Regions from separate parts of the Agarivorans sp. QJM3NY_29 genome, predicted to be linked through region 1. Evidence: predicted binding sites of a transcription regulator. Region 1 holds the regulator's gene; the other holds the start of a gene.

The links. The regulator MetJ, encoded in region 1, represses methionine synthesis genes. The targets are predictions, from matches to a motif close to TAGACGTCTAGACGTCTA.
Region 2: a site for MetJ is predicted at 2,655-2,672, ahead of metK (methionine adenosyltransferase). Genes of this name have one in related genera too.

Annotation. Positions count from the first base shown of each region.
Region 1 covers NZ_CP194036.2:4,466,132-4,475,851, forward strand. The annotation lists gene fabR (HTH-type transcriptional repressor FabR) at 1-281, opposite strand, end outside; gene ACRRS0_RS20305 (alpha-amylase family glycosyl hydrolase) at 555-2,186, shown strand; gene metL (bifunctional aspartate kinase/homoserine dehydrogenase II) at 2,321-4,735, opposite strand; gene metB (cystathionine gamma-synthase) at 4,756-5,922, opposite strand; gene metJ (met regulon transcriptional regulator MetJ) at 6,076-6,375, shown strand; gene ACRRS0_RS20325 (PEP-CTERM sorting domain-containing protein) at 6,480-7,157, opposite strand; gene rpmE (50S ribosomal protein L31) at 8,100-8,312, opposite strand; gene priA (primosomal protein N') at 8,517-9,720, shown strand, end outside.
Region 2 covers NZ_CP194036.2:4,034,701-4,044,420, forward strand. The annotation lists gene tkt (transketolase) at 1-300, opposite strand, end outside; gene clcA (H(+)/Cl(-) exchange transporter ClcA) at 872-2,284, shown strand; gene metK (methionine adenosyltransferase) at 2,719-3,870, shown strand; gene ACRRS0_RS18180 (SprT family zinc-dependent metalloprotease) at 3,946-4,413, shown strand; gene rsmE (16S rRNA (uracil(1498)-N(3))-methyltransferase) at 4,548-5,279, shown strand; gene gshB (glutathione synthase) at 5,280-6,236, shown strand; gene ACRRS0_RS18195 (YqgE/AlgH family protein) at 6,252-6,815, shown strand; gene ruvX (Holliday junction resolvase RuvX) at 6,817-7,245, shown strand; gene ACRRS0_RS18205 (pectate lyase family protein) at 8,120-9,706, shown strand.

The DNA.
Region 1 (9,720 bases):
ACCGAGGTTCCAATAACACTACCTCCGGTGGCAATAATGCGTTGCCGGGCTTGGCGCATTAACTGGCGTAAGGTTAAGCCCCCCTCATCAACCAGGGTTAAACCCAACTCTTCCATATCAGAGAAATGACGATAGAAAGAAGTCGGTGCAATCCCCGCTTCTCGAGCGACTTCGCGCAGACTTAAACTGGAAAAACTGCGCTGCGCACTTAATTGGCTAAACGCGGCTTCGATAATCGCTCTGCGTGTTTTTTCTTTTTGCTGTGCCCTAACGCCACTCATAGCTTCCCCTCTACTTATATGCTGCATCATACCTAGCACTGAAAAAAACCCAAGTTGAAACTGATTAAAAACATCACATTTCGTCTCCACAGACAAGCGTAACTTGTTTACCTGACATGAAAACCCTTTCAAAAAATTCTTTATTTATCAATAACAAAAAAGATGCGAGCCAGCTCAATTTTCTATTATCTTGAAAACGTTACCGAGTATCTAGTCATGCAAAGCTGTGATTAACTTGCCCTATCCCCTTATGGTATTTATCAAGGAAGTAAAATGAGTTGGTTAAAAAGCATTTTATCGATCTCTATCATCGTCGGCTTAAGTGCTTGTGGTGGTGGCAGTGATGCTGGAAATGGAAATAGCACCACACCAACCAATGACGCCATCAACATCACCAGCTCGGCCGAGAGTGCTCAACAACGCCTGCCCTGTGAAAACGCCACTGGTGAATTTTGTGATTTGCGCATTTATCAAGTCATGACCGAATCCTTTGTTGATGGAGATAGCTCGTTTGATTATGGTGCTGGTTATGGCACCAGCCATCACAACGGCGACTTGCAGGGAATTATTGATTCTCTTGACTACATTAAAGCCTTAGGCATGAATGCCATCTGGCTCACCCCGATCTTTGAGTCTATTGCGACCAACGGCCAAGATGAATGGACAGACAAACTAGATGCTACAGGTTACTTTGCCAGTAACTACTTTAAGATTGATCCTAATTTCGGGACCAAAGCGCTGGCTGAAGAGTTAGTCACGAAAGCTCATGAAAAAGGCTTATACGTATTCTTTGATGGGGTTTTTGGCCACCATAAAGGCAACCTTGTCACTTCTCCAAAAGGGCTCAGCCCTGCTGGTGGCTCAAACCCTGTGGATTATACCAACAGCGATACCCTCGCTTTTTACCAGGAAGTGGCGGAGTACTGGACCAGCGAATTATGTTTAGACGGATGGCGTTTAGACCAAGCCTATCAAGTCCCGCTCAGTGCCTGGCAACAAATTCATCAAACCGTCAAAGATGCCAGTGCCAACAATGCCAAGGCCAGCAAGTGCCAGATCAACGGAAATCAATGGGGCACCCTAGGCTATATGGTTGCCGAGGTATGGAATGGGAATAGTGAAATCGTAGCTAGCGCTTATGGCAGTAATTCGTCTCCAGCCCTGCCCTCGGCCTTCGATTTTAACCGTCGTTATGCGCTCGTACAGACCTTAGCGGTAGAAGAAAGTGGCTCAGGGGATCACGATGCCAGCACCTTAACCGCCAGCTGGAACGATCATCATTCTTATCCTGATCACGCCCAAGCTAATTTAATGCTCGGCAACCATGATTTAGTTCGCTTCGGCGATCTGATTCAGCGTGGTGGCTTAAGCCATTATTGGGAGAGACATAAAGCGGCTTTCTCTTATATGGCCGCCTATAGCGGACCGATTACCTTGTACTACGGTGATGAGATTGGTGATGAAGTTGCCAACTTTGCCGCGAAAGTAGACAACAGCGTATGCGCAGCACAAGGTTTATGTGACGACCATGTTGCTCGCTCCAGCGCTCATATAAAAGGGGTCACCGATGGTTTCACCCCAAGTCGTGAACAGCAAGCGCTGATGGACTATGTTAGTCAATTGATGGAAGTTCGGCAAAATAATCCAGCACTATATCAAGGTAGCGTACAGAACCTCTACGCCGACAAAGATCTATTAGCCGTATTAAAAACGACTAAAGAACAGCAAATTGTGTATTTATTAAACGTTTCATCAGATAAAAAAAAGGTCCGTCTGGCCGCTGATTTACTGGATGATACCCGTACCCTTATCGACTTAATCACAGGCGCAGAGATCGTCATTGATATAGACCATTTCGAAATAGCAGTAAGTGGATTGAGTGGGCGCTTGCTGCTAGTTAAATAGCACTTTACCTTCTCACGTTTGTACACCCTTATATACCCTGTTTGGCCTCCTGTTTAGGAGGCCTTTTTTATGTGAGATTTCAATTCTCAAATCTAAGCGAAACAGCTCGAGCAAAGCCACAACGCTAAATTCACTTAAGCCAAATACTGACAAAGACTCACTAAATCGGCTTGCAGCGCTCCTGCGGTCACGGCTCTGCCTGCTCCGGGACCTTGAATGACGAGAGGATTTTGCTGGTACCACTGACTTTCAACCGCAAAAACATTGTCACAGGGTTTGAGATTGGCAAATGGATGCCGTGCATCTATCGCCTGTAAACCGACCTCAGCCTTGCCCTGATGGTCGACTCTGGCGAGATAGCGGATCACCTTGCCTTGACGCTGGGCATCCTGCACCGCCTGCAACATCGGCTCATCTAAATCACTCAGCTGTTCAATAAACTGCTCAAGTTCTAATTCTGCTAAGGCTTCTGGCACCAGAGAAGCTAATTGAATATCCGCTAACTCAAGCTTGAGACCAGCCTCTCGGGCTAAGATCAGTAATTTTCGCTGCACATCCTTACCCGAAAGATCATCTCGAGGATCGGGCTCGGTCAACCCTTGATTGAGCGCATCCACCAGCAACTCAGAAAATGGACTAGAACCATCATATTGTTGAAATAACCAACTTAAAGTACCGGAAAATATTCCAGAAATAGCAAGGATCTGATCCCCCGCTTGCCGCAACTGCTGAATACTCGACTGAATTGGCAGTCCCGCACCAACCGTGGCATTGGCTAACCATTTGCAGCCATGGTCACGAAAACTCTGACTGAGCTGCTCAAAATTCGCTGAAGCACTGGCTCCGGCAAGTTTATTGGCGGTAATCAAATGCAGACCAAGCTTGGCAAACTCATGATAATACGCGCTTAAGGATTCACTGGCGGTAATATCCAACACCACTAGTTCATTAAAAGGATGCCGCTTCAGTTGCGCCAATACTTCCGGCCATAACAAGGGCTTAGCTAAACTATCATCGAAGGCTTGCGCAAGGCTCAAGCCAGCAAAATCGAGTAGTCCTGATTGGCTAGTAAACACTCCAGCGAGACAAAGCTCGAGTTTATATTGTTGCTCCAACAAACTTTGTTGCTCGTTAAACAAGCTCAGCCACTGAGCCCCAATGTTGCCTTTGCCAAACACCACCACACCAACCTTACGGCGCTGTTTAAATAAGTTACTATGAAGCTCGATTAATACCGGTTCCAAGGTAATTTTACGTACTACCGCACACAGGCTCATTTTATCGGAGCTGGAATGAATAAACTCTAAAGGTTGCTCGGCTAGTTGCTGAAAGAACAAGTAACATTGTTGAGGATTATCACAAACCCCAGCGCCGACTAAGGCCACTAAACAATAACCTTCGGTACGTTCGACTTGTTGCACCTGATACTGCACCGCCAACTGGTCAATCTTGGTCAATGCCTCCGCAACGAGCTCGCGCGTGTAGGCCATCCGTAGCGAGCCAGTTTCAGTATGTTTATGACGCGTGGTCGGGGCCAGCTGCACACTTGCCAACGCACTTAACAGCGCGCTGGCATTTTGCTGGAAATGTTCAGTAAATGTCAGCTCTAACAACACCACGTCATCCACCGAGGTGACTATTTTTGCGGCGGTTTTTTTGGCTTCTTTCCGATGGATTTGAGTTTGTCCATCATTGGGAGCATAACTACAACGTAAGCTTAAGCGTTGCCGAGAGCGAGCCAGCGGCTCTAGCGTTCGAGCATGAAGTACCGAGGTACCAATCCTTGATAATTCAGCTGCTTCATTTAAAGCTAAATGATCTAACAAATGAGCATCTTTCACTAAGCGCGGATCGGCACTGTAAATTCCCGCAACATCACTCCAAATCGTGGTCGAGACAGCATCGGCTAAAGCCGCCAATTCGGTTGCAGAGTAATCACTGCCATTACGCCCAAGCGTCACCGTGCGTTGTTCGCTATCACTGCAAATAAAACCTGTCACCACAATTCGGCAAGCGGGTTTATCCGCTAAACACGCCGCCAACAAAGGGGTGCTGCGCGCAACATCTACCTGCGGTTGGGCCGCTAATTCGGCTTTGAAAAACTGTCGTGAATCCATCCACTCCGCAGCACAGTCTTGTTCGCTTAAAAGGGCGGCCAATAATCTTGCTGACCAACGCTCACCATAAGAGAGCAGTTCGTTAATGATAAAGGCATTAATATCCGCCTCTAGCAAATGAGCAATTCGTCGATGCTCTGCGACAAGCTCTCGCTCGATCACTTGCGCCCTCGATTCACTCAATAAATCCTTAACTAGCTGCGCCTGAAACTGAATCAAAGCGGCTAAAGCTTCCGCAGCGGCATTATCGGCTTGTTTCGCCAAATCAATGATATTCAACAAACGATTGGTGGTTTTACCCGCAGCCGATACCACAATGAGATCTTGCGCTTGCGAATGCTGCGCAACAATACCCGCCACTCGTTTGAAACAGCTAGCGTCAGCGAGGCTACTGCCACCAAATTTATGGACATGTCTATTAACTACCGACATGAAGTTCTCCTGTACAACTTTTAGCCAAACGAAAGATTGGCAAATGCCTGCTGTAAATCATTCACTAAATCTTCCGCTTCTTCTAAACCAACCGATACCCGTAACAATTGCGCCGATATTCCCGCTTCGGCCAATGCCTCTGGCGACATTGCCGCGTGGGTCATAGTTGCTGGATGAGCGATTAAACTCTCTACCCCGCCCAAAGACTCAGCCAAAGAAAACAACTGTAAGCCTTTCAGAAATTTCACCATTTGAGTTTCATCTAGCGCAACTTCAAAGCTTAACATAGCTCCAAAGCCAGATTGTTGTTGTTGGGCTAACGCATGACCGGGGTGCTCTGCTAAGCCGGGATAATAAATCGCAGACACCAAAGGCTGCTGCTGCAGGCATTGAACAATAGTTTGAGCATTGTGTTGGTGAACATTCATCCGAGCTTTCAGAGTTCTTAAGCCCCGCAGAGTTAAATAGGAATCAAAGGCTGAGCCTGTTAAACCTAGACAATTCGCCCACCAGCTCAAGCTTTCTGCCAATAACTCAGTTTTTGCCACAACCATACCCGCCACCACATCAGAGTGACCATTAATATACTTAGTCGCCGAATGCACCACAATATCGGCCCCCAGTAAAATTGGATTCTGTAATACAGGCGACAAAAACGTATTATCCACAACTACCAAAGCCCCCACAGCATGCGCTTGTTGAGCTATTTTTTGAATATCCACAATCCGCAATAACGGGTTGCTGGGAGTTTCTAACCAAATTAACTTTGGTTGCTTGGCGAGGGCGGTTTGCAAGCTCTCGCTATCATTTTGATCGATAAACTCGACTTCAAAGGCCTGCTTCTTCGCCAAACTGTCAAACAGGCGATAACTTCCGCCATAACAATCGTGCGGTGCGATCAGCAAATCGCCAGGCGCTAACAAAGCGGTCACTAAATGAACGGCCGACATGCCGGTATTGGTGATCACCGCCCCTGCACCATGCTCTAGGTTGGCAATCGCATCGGCTAATATTTGACGGGTTGGATTACCAGAGCGACTGTAGTCAAACTGCCGCTTTTGCTTAAAATCGGCGAAACTATAATTACTCGACAAATAAATTGGCGGAACCACCGCTCCGTGTTGGCTATCACTCTCAATACCACTGCGAACCGCAATGGTGGCGGCGTGAAGATCTTTTAATGACATGTGTTCACTGACTCCCTCTAATTATGCTGCCACTTTACCACTCCCCGTAAAGACGTCAACACTTCTAGACGTCTAAATGTCTTTGCTCTTGGATTGCTAAGTGGCTTTTCCCCCGTTACAATAGGGTTTCTTTGGTTTGGTGTGTATTCAAGTATGTCGACAGATTGGAATGGTGAGTGGATCAGCCCTTATGCTGAACACGGAAAAAAAAGCGAACAAGTAAAAAAAATAACGGTATCAATACCTTTAAAAGTATTGAAAATACTGACCGATGAGCGTACTCGTAGACAAATTAACAATCTACGACACGCCACCAACAGCGAGTTGCTCTGCGAAGCATTTTTACACGCTTACACTGGGCAACCCCTGCCCGATGATGCCGATCTACAAAAAGATAGACCCGACCCGGCCTTAGAAAAAGCCACCGAAGCTGAATTGGATAAAGAAGATTAAGATTTTGCAAAGCCGCTCATTGAGCGGCTTTTTTGTTAAATACTAGACAAACACTTTTGAATAAGCTCACTTATCTTGCAGGAACAACCGCCCACGGCAGAGAGTTAAGCACTTGCTTGTACTTTATATGACTTTTTATTTCGTCTAAACATACATAAGCCAGCAATACCAAATGCCGCAAGAAATATCGTGGATGGCTCGGGAACAGATGAAACACTAATGTTATCGAAACTTTGACCGAGTCTGTTATTAAACAAGCCAACTTGTCCTTGGCTGTACAAACTGCTGGTTAAGGTAGTGACCAAAGTACCATTCACAAATGCTGAGTAGGTATCTCCGAACACATCGATTTTTAAATGAATATCACTTTTAGATGGGAATAATGCACCAGAATGCTTTAAAGCTGGTGAATTGCCACCATTTACGAATTCGTGCCAGTAAACCCCGGTACCTCCACCACCAAGACCTCCTGTGATTAAGGCTATTCCGTTAAAAAGCCCCCCATTGTATGAACTACGAAGAACTACACCGCCATCCCATACATCATTAATATCCAATTCAACAGAAAAATCCCTTAAATCTGTCGGTAACAAGCTAAATGCTTGATTCCCTGATGTAGACTGGTATGCACCACCTTTATCATTCCAGCTACCCTGTTCATTTCCCCATAAAGGAGATGCGGCAGAATCAAAATCATCTGTAAATATGACTGCCGCAATGCTTGACCCAGCAATCGACCAGATTAAAATAACCTTAACTACAAATTGAAAATATATTTTCATTGCAAAAATTCCTTTTAATTGTTTAATTCTAAATTACGACTGTTGACACTGCTATATAACGTCCCAACACAATCCTTCAAAAATTCAATATGGTTTTCTCCCTCTAAATAAAGAAACTATATCTACAGATTCATTCCGCTTAAACATTCTCAAAAAAAACATAACCTATTGAATTTAAAGTGCATGTCAATAAAAACATTATAATAAGAAAGGTTATGTGAATTTAAAAACATAGAGGCGACTACTTTTACTCAATCACCTTAGATAGAAAGGGCGTTGTTGCAGGGCAAACAGCTTCGCAATAACCCCTGAGCTACAAGGTCGTCTAGACAATGCAATTCAGTAATCCATTCGACATAACTACCAAGTTGCTTATTATTCACTTGCAACTACGGTTCTTAGCGAAAATGGAATTATGTTTTAATAATAAGAATGATACTACTCTACACTGCCCCTGATTTTTCTCTCAGGATGCACGAGCACAGAAACAAGCTCTGAAATCTCTTCAACTATTCTCGATTACGGAATATATGGACAGTCAAGAATTACAAAGGAACGCCCTGAAAAAATATTCCAAATAACGCAGTGCTGTCAGGGAAGAGAGGTAAAGTGACCCTACAAGCAACTGATATTCCCGCACAGATCGGTACAACTTTTTACTACTGTTTCGAAATAAAAGTCTAAGAAAGAGAAATTGAACTGACAAAACTATACCTGCCCAAAAATGGTGGATGGCAACGACAAGCATTATAGATCTAGCTATATGGCAAAACCCTAAAACTCAAAAAAGGTAAAGCGACTTTCTGAAAAACGATTTGAGCGAAAATAAATACAAATCTGCTATGAGCAAAATTGCTTTATATCTCATTCGCATCATGACCAGACACAAAAAAAGCGCCTTTCGGCGCTTTTTCTTTACTGTAAAGCTTAAATAAGGCTGGCTTATTTTTTGCCCAATACAGCGAATTTTTTGTTGAAACGATCAACACGACCACCAGTATCAACGTTACGTTGCTTACCAGTGTAGAATGGGTGACATTTGTCACATACGTCTAGGAACATAGTACCAGTACGAGTCGATTTAGTTTCGATTACGTTACCGCAAGAACAAGTCGCAGTAAGTAGTTCGTAAGTTGGATGGATATCAGTTTTCATGGATTACCTCAATACTTGGGCCGCGTCGCCATTTGATCACCACTATTGGCACCAAACACCACACGAAAGCAACTCTATCAGAGCCTATAAATTTTAGGTGGCGGATCATATAGGATGGCTCCGCGCTTAGCAAGTATTCAAGGTCTATTCGCGGATAAAAAACACCAGCGACTTCATTTGCCCCATGCATAGTCAAGCTTTAGAATGAGGCAGGGTTTTTCATGGGTTCATAAATTTGTGTTAATTGTTCGTGTTGCTTTAGCAATTCCATTGCGTCGACTATTTGATTATCGAGTATCCGATGACTCGGCAATACCAGTGATCGGTGCCCGGGTCAAAGTCCCCTTTGGTAAAGGTGAAAAAGTTGGCTTGGTGGTGGAGCATCCCGATGATAGTGACATCGATAGCGACAAATTAAAAACCATTAGCCAAATTGTCGATCAACAGGCCTTACTTCCCGCGAGTCTATTTAAACTATTAAATTGGGCCAGCAGCTACTATCACCATAGTTTGGGTGACGTACTGAGCCAGGCCTTGCCCAGCCTGTTACGTAAAGGCGAACCCGCACAGGCCAAAGCGATTGTCGCCTGGCGCCTTAGTGAACAAGGCAAGCAAGCTAAGCTCGCAGAATTTAAGCGTGCTCCCAAGCAAGGTGTAGTCATTGGCGCGCTGCAACAACAAGCCGATTTTCAATTAAACGATGAACAAGCCAAACAACGAGACTTCTCGCGTTCTGCGCTCACCGCCTTACAGCAAAAAGGCTTGCTAGAAAAAGTCACAGCACGCGCAACCGTGCCAGATTGGACTCAACAACAGACCAACAAAAGCCAAGCCTTGCAGCTCAATCCTGAGCAAGCAATTGCGGTAGCGGCCATCAACCAAAGCCTATCGAGCTTTCAGGCCTTTCTCATTGAAGGTATTACCGGATCCGGTAAAACCGAAATCTATCTCAATGTAATTGCCGAAGTTCTGGCGAAGGGCCAGCAGGCTTTAGTTCTGGTTCCCGAAATTGGCCTCACGCCACAAACCTTGGCTCGTTTTGCCGAACGCTTCGAAGTTCCAGTTTATGCGATCCACTCGGGCCTGAATGATAGTGAAAGGCTTAGTGCTTGGCTCAAGGCGAAGCAAGGCGAAGCTGGCATCATCATTGGCACCCGATCGGCGGTGTTCACTCCGATGGCCAAGCCTGGCGTAATCATCATCGATGAAGAGCACGATAGCTCCTTTAAGCAACAAGACAGCTTTCGTTACCACGCCCGCGATTTAGCCATTGTACGCGCTCGATTAGAACAAATTCCTATCATCTTAGGCTCGGCCACACCTTCGTTAGAGAGCCTGCACAATGCCCTGAGCGGCCGTTATGTTCATCTACAACTCAAACAACGAGCAGGTAATGCAGTATTAGCCA
Region 2 (9,720 bases), 430 kb from region 1:
GTGGCCTGGCGTTTTAGAATGTAATTGGCGAAAGTTTTTTAGTTCTTCGATAGGCAGTTGATAACCAGAAAGATGCAGTAGAGAATACAACAACATCGAGCCATGACCATTCGATAGAACAAAGCGGTCACGATCTGCCCAATTTGGGTCATTCGGGTTATGTTTCAAAAAGTCGCGCCATAGCACTTCAGCAATATCAGCCATTCCCATGGGGGCTCCAGGGTGACCAGAGTTAGCTTGCTGAACTGCATCCATACTTAAAGCACGAATGGCGTTGGCGAGTTGACGACGAGAAGACATGAATTTCTCCTGCAAATTATAGGCTATAGGGTATCGAGAGGCGCGTATTGTCACAAAGTCAACGATGTTACTCAATAATTATCTAAAAAGAATCGGTAAATTTATGGCTGAGTTCCACTTATTGAGTACTCACGTGGACAATTACTCAAAATAATGGCGCAAATAACAGAACCGAAGAGACAATGTCCCAACGCAAAAATGTCTAAGTGATACCGATCACGTTTTTTTGATTAAAATCATACCAACCTGTCGCAAAAGCACGTAACCTAGTTACACACTCCTCGCTCTGGAGTGGTGACAACACAATCAAACATTAAATGATTAGCAATAACGGATTATTCCTTTGATAGATGAGTTATCGGCTTCTACGCCTCTCCACCCCTTAATTCATTTTCGTCATCCGTTACCTGCGACAAGAGCTTATTTTATATGTTTGAACCGCTGAGTCGGCACCAACGAAACAGCATGGTGATTTACTTTCACCCCAACTAAGCGCTGATTAATTTTATGGACGTATGAATAATTATTCATACGTTGAAGTCATTCTTGCTATTAAGGTTTTAGATTTAAAATGCCTAAGTCTCCCAACTTTCGGTTTTTTCAAGGTGGATTAATCAAGCACCGAACCACCCCTAAATTCTTTACCACCCAATACGATTACATGGTTCTGATTGCTCTTTCTGGCTTTGTTGGCGCAACCGTCGGTTTAGTGATCGCGATGTTTGAAGAACTGATTAATTGGGTTGGTGACTTTCGGATTCACTTAGTCGAGAGCGCTTCGCTAAGTCCTTTCTTAAGTATTATCGCAGGTGCCTTGATTGGCGCTCTGATCACCGCCTTGGGATTTTGGTTAACGGCTCGCTTTGCGCCGGAAGCTTCAGGAAGCGGGATCCCGCACTTAGAAGGCGCTCTGGATGGCTTACATGATATCCGTTGGCGTCGAGTGCTACCGATAAAGTTCTTCGCTGGGGCGCTCACCATCAGTTCCGGAATGGTACTTGGAAGAGAAGGTCCTTCGATTCAAATCGGTGGTTCGGTAGGTCGAATGTTTGCCGGCAGGGCCAAACGTTATCAACACGCCACCCATATCTTAACAGCGGCGGGTGCTGCCGCTGGTTTAGCGGCCGCCTTTAACGCCCCTTTGGCCGGCGTGCTATTTGTAATTGAAGAGATGCGGCCGCAATTTCGCTATAGCATTACCTCATTCAAATGCGTCACCTTGTCTAGCGCCGCGGCAACCATTGTGATGCGCTCGATTCATGGCCAATCGGCAGTGATGGATATTCCGAACTTTTCGATTCCAGCACTCAACTCTCTGTGGTTATTCGCTTTACTAGGAATTATTTTTGGTATTGTTGGCGTTAACTTTAACCGTTGGGTCTTGAGTACCACGGCTAAAGTACAACAGCTCCAAAAAAACCGAATTTCGCGGATCGTGATGACAGGTGCGGCATTTGGTGCAGTATTTGCGACCCTGCAAAGCTTGGTTCCCGATATCACCGGCGGCGGAGTAGAACTCATCACCGAGTTGTTTAGAAATCCAATTGTTTGGGGTGTTTGCCTGTTATTGTTTGTGCTTCGCTTATTTACGACCATTGCGAGTTTTGGTTCGGCTGCACCTGGGGGAGTATTCTCTCCCATGCTCGCACTGGGCACTCTGCTTGGATTAGCATATGGCAGCTTAATGGCAAGTTATTTTCCTGACCTGGTTCCTGAACCAGGCATCTTTGCCATTGCTGGCATGGGGGCTCTGTTTGCCGCAACAGTTCGAGCGCCAGTCACTGGCATCATTTTAGTGGTTGAGATGACCGATAACTACCAGCTCATTTTGCCGTTACTGGTTACTTGTTTAGGAGCGACCTTCATTGCCCAAGCCTTGAAAGGGAAATCACTATATTCTGAACTATTGAAGCAATCACTGCGTAACAATCCTGAAATCAAACGTCAGATCAACGAAAGTCACGAGGATAGTAAAACAAGCTAAACTCGCAATCGCTGTGCGTAAGGATCAGGCATTACGGTTCAAAATAGTAAATGACCCAGATATACAGCCATCACATCGGAAAGCACGAGCCCAAAGTTAAAGTCATCGCCAAGAACGATAGCACAATTGCTGAGCTTGTTCTTTTCGTCCCTCGTCGGCAACACTCAGCAGCGACTTGTTATATGGTACATAACATTTGATTCAGCGCTTCCCAAATAAAAATCATCAGTAAAGTGGGCTTTAAGCCCGGTAACAGTATTGCTGCAAGCCCCCTGATTCAGTCGCGAGGGTAGCCATTCTCACAGATTATTCGCAGATTCATGATTTAATGAGCGAATAGAGTGGAAAAATAAAGTCAGCGAAACTAGAATAGACGTCCAGATGGTCATCCATCTATACGTCATCAACATTACATTCTAAGAGAGTCCAATCACATGACTACACACTTGTTTACTTCAGAATCAGTGTCTGAAGGGCATCCAGACAAAATTGCAGATCAAATTTCTGACGCTGTATTGGACGCAATTTTAACCCAGGATCCCAAAGCCCGTGTAGCTTGTGAGACTTACGTCAAAACGGGCATGGTGATGGTTGGCGGGGAAATCACAACCTCAGCCTGGGTGGATATTGAAGAATTAGCTCGCTCAACGGTACGAGAAATCGGTTATACCCACTCCGACATGGGTTTCGATGCAGATTCTTGTGCGGTATTAAACGTGGTTGGGAAACAATCTCCAGACATCAACCAAGGCGTTGACCGTGCTCGACCAGAAGAACAAGGTGCCGGAGACCAAGGTTTAATGTTTGGTTATGCGACCAACGAAACCGATGTGCTTATGCCAGCACCTATTACCTACTCTCACCTACTAGTCAAACGCCAAGCAGAGGTTCGCAAGAATGGAGTCTTAAGCTGGTTGCGCCCAGATGCAAAATCTCAAGTTACCTTTGCTTATGAGAATGGCATCATTACCGGGATCGATGCAGTAGTCCTTTCGACCCAACATTGCGACAGCATTTCCACCGAAGATTTGCGTGAAGCGGTAATGGAAGAAATCATTAAACCAGTGCTTCCAGCACAGTGGCTCAATGACAAAACCCAGTACCATATCAACCCCACAGGTCGTTTTGTCATTGGTGGGCCAATGGGCGACTGTGGCTTAACTGGCCGTAAGATCATTGTGGATACCTATGGCGGCATGGCGCGTCATGGCGGGGGGGCTTTCTCCGGTAAAGATCCATCAAAAGTGGATCGTAGTGCCGCTTATGCAGGCCGTTATGTCGCCAAGAATATTGTCGCAGCAGGTTTAGCAGAGCGTTGTGAGATTCAAGTGTCTTATGCGATTGGAGTCGCCGAGCCGACTTCTATTAGTATCGAAACCTTTGGTAGTGGTAAACTCGCTGAAGACAAATTGATTGCCTTGGTACGCAAGCATTTCGACCTTCGCCCTTATGGTATTTTGAAAATGCTCGACCTGGAGCGCCCCATCTATCAAGCCACAGCCGCTTATGGTCACTTTGGTCGCAACGAGTTCCCATGGGAACAAACCGATAAAGCCGAAGCCCTGAAAGCCGATGCTGGCCTATAAACCCAAGCTTCACTAGCTTGAAGCAGCCGAAAGCGTATAATCAGCGATTATCCTTTCGGCTTTTTGGATCTTAAGGTGCAACAACTTTCGCAACAGGTTGAAGCTTGCTTTCAACAAGCAGAACGCTTCTATCAACGTGCATTTACACGACCAGAAATCGTGTTATCGGCACGTCGCAGTAAAGTTGCGGGCAGCGCCAACCTAATTCAATGGCGACTACGCTTTAATCAGCATTTTTACCAACAACAACCACAACACTTCCTCGCTCAAACCGTGCCTCACGAAGTGGCTCATCTAATTTGCCACGCCCTCTATGGTCGAATCAAACCACACGGCAAAGAATGGCAAACCTTGATGCAACAGGTGTTCCACTGCTCACCTACAACCACCCATCGTTACTCCCTGGAAACTCTCGAGCTAAGCACGGTGATGTATCGCTGCCAGTGCCAAAACCATCAATTGGGGATCCGCCGTCATAATAAAGTACTGCAAGGGGCTCGCTATCAATGTAAACGCTGTAAACAAACCTTGGTTGCTCAATAAACCATAACTTGCCAGCCAAATGAGCAGCACTAACAACCGCAACGATTTGCAGGCTAGGCTTCGAGCGACGAACAGTTTATCCTTAACAACCTTATTTGCTTCAATTTTCACTCGCTCAGGAGCCGACACTTAGCATGCGTATTCCTCGTATTTATCAACCCTCCCCACTCAACGTTCAGCAAATCGTTGAATTAGATAGCGAGGCCGCCAACCATGTCGGTCGAGTATTACGGATGACAGCAGGCCAACACTTAGAGCTATTTAATGGCGACGGCAACAATTACTCCGCAAGTATCGAAAGTAGCGGCAAGAAGCAGGTGAGTGTAAAAATATTAACGCAACAACTTAATGCCAGCGAATCCCCCCTCAGGATCCATTTAGGACAAGTGATTTCCCGCGGTGACCGCATGGAATTTACCATTCAAAAATCGGTGGAACTGGGGGTCAATAAAATCACCCCACTCACCAGTGAGCGCTGTGGGGTCAAACTTAACCAAGAGCGTTTTGAGAAAAAACGCCAACAATGGCAAAAAATCGCGATTGCCGCCTGTGAACAATCAGGGCGCAGTGTCGTACCCGAGATCGCCGAACTACAGAGTTTTGAGCAGTGGGCTGGTGAAAACAGTCAAGCAATGAAGTTGAATTTGCATCCAAAGGCCCCATATAGCATTAAGACCCTCCCCATTCCGCTGCATGGCGTAAGATTGTTGATCGGGCCCGAGGGAGGGCTCACAGAGCAAGAAATTGCGGTCTGTAACCAGCATCACTTTCAAGAGACCCTACTCGGTCCACGAGTGCTGCGCACCGAAACTGCCGCACTAACAGCAATAACGGCTTTGCAATGTCAATTTGGAGACTTAGCATAAATGAGTATTAAACTCGGGATCGTGATGGACCCCATCACCCAAATCAATATTAAGAAAGACTCAAGCTTCGCCATGTTGATGGAAGCGCAAGCACGTGGCTATCAAATCTATTACATGGAAATGCAAGACTTGTATCTGGAAAATGGTCGCGCAGCAGCCGCTATGCGCCCTTTGGCAGTCCAAGAAAATGCCCAGTCTTGGTTTGAATTAGGCCCAGAAGTCGATCAAAGTTTAAGTGAATTAGATGTGATCCTGATGCGTAAGGATCCCCCCTTTGATACCGAGTTTATCTACGCCACCTACATTTTGGAGCGCGCCGAGAGCGAAGGTTGTTTAATCATTAACAAACCTCAAAGCTTACGCGATGCCAACGAAAAACTATTTACCGCCTGGTTTGCCGAATTCACTCCGACAACCCTGGTCAGCAGTGACATGAAGCGTCTGAAAGCTTTCCATCAACAACATCAAGATGTGATCATGAAGCCACTGGATGGGATGGGCGGCGCTTCGATATTTCGCTTAAAACAAGGCGATCCCAATGTTGGCGTGATCCTCGAAACCTTAACCAACCACGGTCAAGAGTACTGCATGGCTCAGTGTTTTATTCCTGAAATTGTCGACGGCGACAAACGGATCTTAATCGTGGATGGCGAGCCGATGCCCTATTGCCTAGCAAGGATCCCTTCAGAAGGTGAAACTCGCGGTAATTTAGCCGCGGGCGGACGCGGTGTGGCTCAACCGCTATCAGAGAGTGACTGGAAAATAGCAAACGCAATTGGCCCAGAACTCAAAGCCAGAGGGCTGGTATTTGTCGGCCTCGATGTGATTGGTGATAAAGTCACCGAAATTAACGTCACCAGCCCGACTTGTATTAAAGAAATAGAAGCAGCCTTCAATATTTCGATTACAGGCAAGTTAATGGATGCCATTGAAGCTAAACTTATAGTATCAACCTAAGTGAAGTGGTCAGCCATGAATACACTGCAAAACCAGTTCTTATTAGCGATGCCTAGCCTGAATGACCCGTTTTTTAAACGAGCGGTGGTTTATATCTGTGAGCATAATGAACAGGGCGCGATGGGCTTAGTCATTAATGTACCAGTGGATCTCTCGGTCGAATCACTACTGGCACAAATCGAACTACATGACGCTACCGAAGTACATCGAGAGCATCTAGACCGCCCGGTATACCAAGGTGGACCGGTGGCTCTGGAGCGTGGATTTGTGTTGCATTCATCCATGCATGGCTTTAGCAGCAGCTTGAAAGTAAGCGACGATCTGATGGTCACCACCTCCAAAGACGTATTAGACACACTTGGTACAGACGCCCAGCCTTCGGATTACATCGTCACCTTAGGTTATGCCAGCTGGGAGGCGGGTCAATTAGAACAAGAGATTGCCGATAATTATTGGCTTACCCTGCCAGCCAATAGCGAAATCATCTTCAAGGTTCCCAGCAATAAACGCTGGGAGGCTGCAGCCAAAAGCCTGGGGATCGATGTTTGGCAACTGTCCAGTGAAGTGGGGCACGCCTAACATGGCAAGAGCTGGAGAACGTTCGGTATTAGCCTTTGATTTTGGCACCAAGAGTATCGGGGTAGCTATCGGCCAAGAGCTCACCGCCAGCGGCAAACCGTTGGCAGCGCTCAAAGCTCAGGATGGTATCCCCAACTGGCAAACGGTGGAAAAACTACTGGCACAATGGCTACCCGACCTGCTGGTTATCGGCTTACCCCTCAACATGGACGGCAGTGAGCAGGAGCTGACCACCCGTGCAAAAAAATTCGCCAATCGCTTACATGGGCGATTCGGCTATCCCATTGCGCTGCAGGACGAGCGTCTAACCACCGTTGATGCCAAGGAAAAACTGTTTGAATTAGGTGGTTACAAGGCGCTAGAAAAAGGTGCTGTCGATAGCCTCGCGGCCGCCTTAATCTTTGAAAGCTGGTGTTCAGAACAAGTTTGAGCGCCTAAGCCTTAAATCCGGCGAAACAACTTAAGCCGATGAGAGCAAGGGACGCGATCCACTGCTACCAATCTGATTCATGATATGACCTATTTATTGCGCAAAATAAAGTTGTCGATAACGAGGCATAAACTGCAGTAACGAGTGAATCTAATTACAAGATGAATAACGTAATTAGCACTGATTTAGGCCCGCAAAATGAACTGATAATTAGCTAGATTGGTATGATACGAGGCGCTCTCCCACTCACTCCTTGCTCGCATAAAGAACAGCTAAACCTCTCATGAACGGAAAGCGGTGTGGTTCGCAGCGAAAATATCAATCATCATTCAATTAGCTGTTATTAACGTCACAAATATCAGGCGAATAAATGCGCAAAATCAATTTGCCCACAGGCAATTTCAAACACCGAGCAAGCATATCTCAAACAAGTCATCCGATATACCGAGTATATTTAAAGCCCCTATTTATAACGTTGAGATCATAAAATTTTTAATTCATGACAAAGCTGTAAAAAATTGAATAAAAACACTCTCATACATATATCAAGTCGATACCCCGAACCCGCCGGTCAAAAAACAGCCAAAACTATCCGCTAAATATTTCCCTAAATATGTGATGAAACTAGAAATTAATACAATAAAATTAATGTGTTAGCTCATTTTAATAAATACAAAGACATTCATCACAAAAAAATATTAAGAGATTATTATATTACAAATGAACGCGTCACACTGATGACTAATATTAACGACTAAAAGCACCGATTGAAGTGTCATGTTACCTGTAAAACAAGCCAATAAATTTAATCACAAATTTAAAGACCACTTACATCAAACATTCGCGAAGTTCATGAGGATGCTGGAAAAATAAAATGTCTTATAAAAAAATAAATAATAATACTCTACGCCTAAGTACCCTTGCCTTAATCACATCCAGTTTATTACTCACCGGATGTAATGATAGTATTGAATACACCGCTGATGGAAAGGATGATGCTAGTCAGCAACAAGATCTACAAGTTAAAAATGCTCCCTTTGGCTGGGTTACGCAATATAAAGATCCAGACGGTAATGCTCATCAAATTACTGGTGGCGCAGGTGCCACTGAAGACAGTATTTATGTCGTTTCTAGCCGTCAAGAATTAAGAGATGCACTGAATAACATTAATAGCGAAAACTATATTTCCGGAGATAGTGCTGCCGAATTGAAAGCCAAACTTGAGCCCAAAATCATCTATTGGCAAGGTACGATTCGCGGTGATGAATTAAGCGATGGTAGCTATGCGGATGCCGAATACTATAAGTCCAAACCAAATAGAACTAAATTTGATTTTGATCTCTATGTGAAGGCTTTCGACCAAGATTATCGCGATGAATTGCAAGCGACCATCGACGCAAATGGCGCTGATGCGGAGGCCGCTAAAACGGAGCTTGACCTGTTAAAAAGACAGAATGGTCAACGTTCTCAATATGCCAATAATCAAAAATCACAAATTCAATTTCAAGTACCACCCAATACGACTCTGTTAGGGGTCGGCAATGATGCCAAGTTAATTGAAGGCTATTTATCTCTAAATACACTGAGCCATACCTTTGATCGCACAGATAACAGCAACATTATTATTCGCAATATCACTTTCCAAGCTCCCCGTGATTTTGCTCCTGCGTGGGATGCTGGCGATGGTGACTCTGGTAATTGGAATGCTCGGTATGATGCCGTATCGATTAATGCCAGTAATAACATATGGATTGACCATTGTTCATTTTCTGATGGAGACCACCTTGACAAAGACGAAGAGAATATTTTCGGTAAACATGTCCAACGCCATGATGGCTTGTTAGATATAGAAGATGACTCCGATTATATTACTCTCTCTTATAATATTTTTTCAGAACACGATAAAACAATGATCATCGGCTCTGGAGATGGCGATACCGGAGACTATCGTATTACCTTCGAAGGTAACTATTGGAAGAACAATAAACAACGCACTCCACGAGTACGCTTTGGCAAAGTTCATTTAATTAATAACTATCATCAAGGTGCAACTGACGCCGATTACCCCATTCTGTATGCCATTGGAATGGGTTATGGATCATCGATACTTTCTGAAAGTAATGTATTTGATTTCCAAGGAAGTGGTGCTGAAGAAAGCACAATTATTGGTGCTTATAAAGGAAGTAAATTTAAAGACAATGGTTCTTGGTTTAATGATGAGCCCGCTACAGAATTAAATCAAATAGCCATAAATAAATGTACCGAGCTACAAACAAAAGAAAAAGAAAAAGCAGCCCTGGAAAATAAAGAGCCAGCGAGTTGGGCATTAGAAACTTGTACCAACCAGTTAGATTGGACCCCTCCTTATAACTATACAGTGGGCCGTAATCCATCGGTGGTTAAAGATTATGTGCTGGACAATGCAGGCATCGGAAAACTAAATATTTCTGTTCCTAAATAATTCATTCAAAAAAG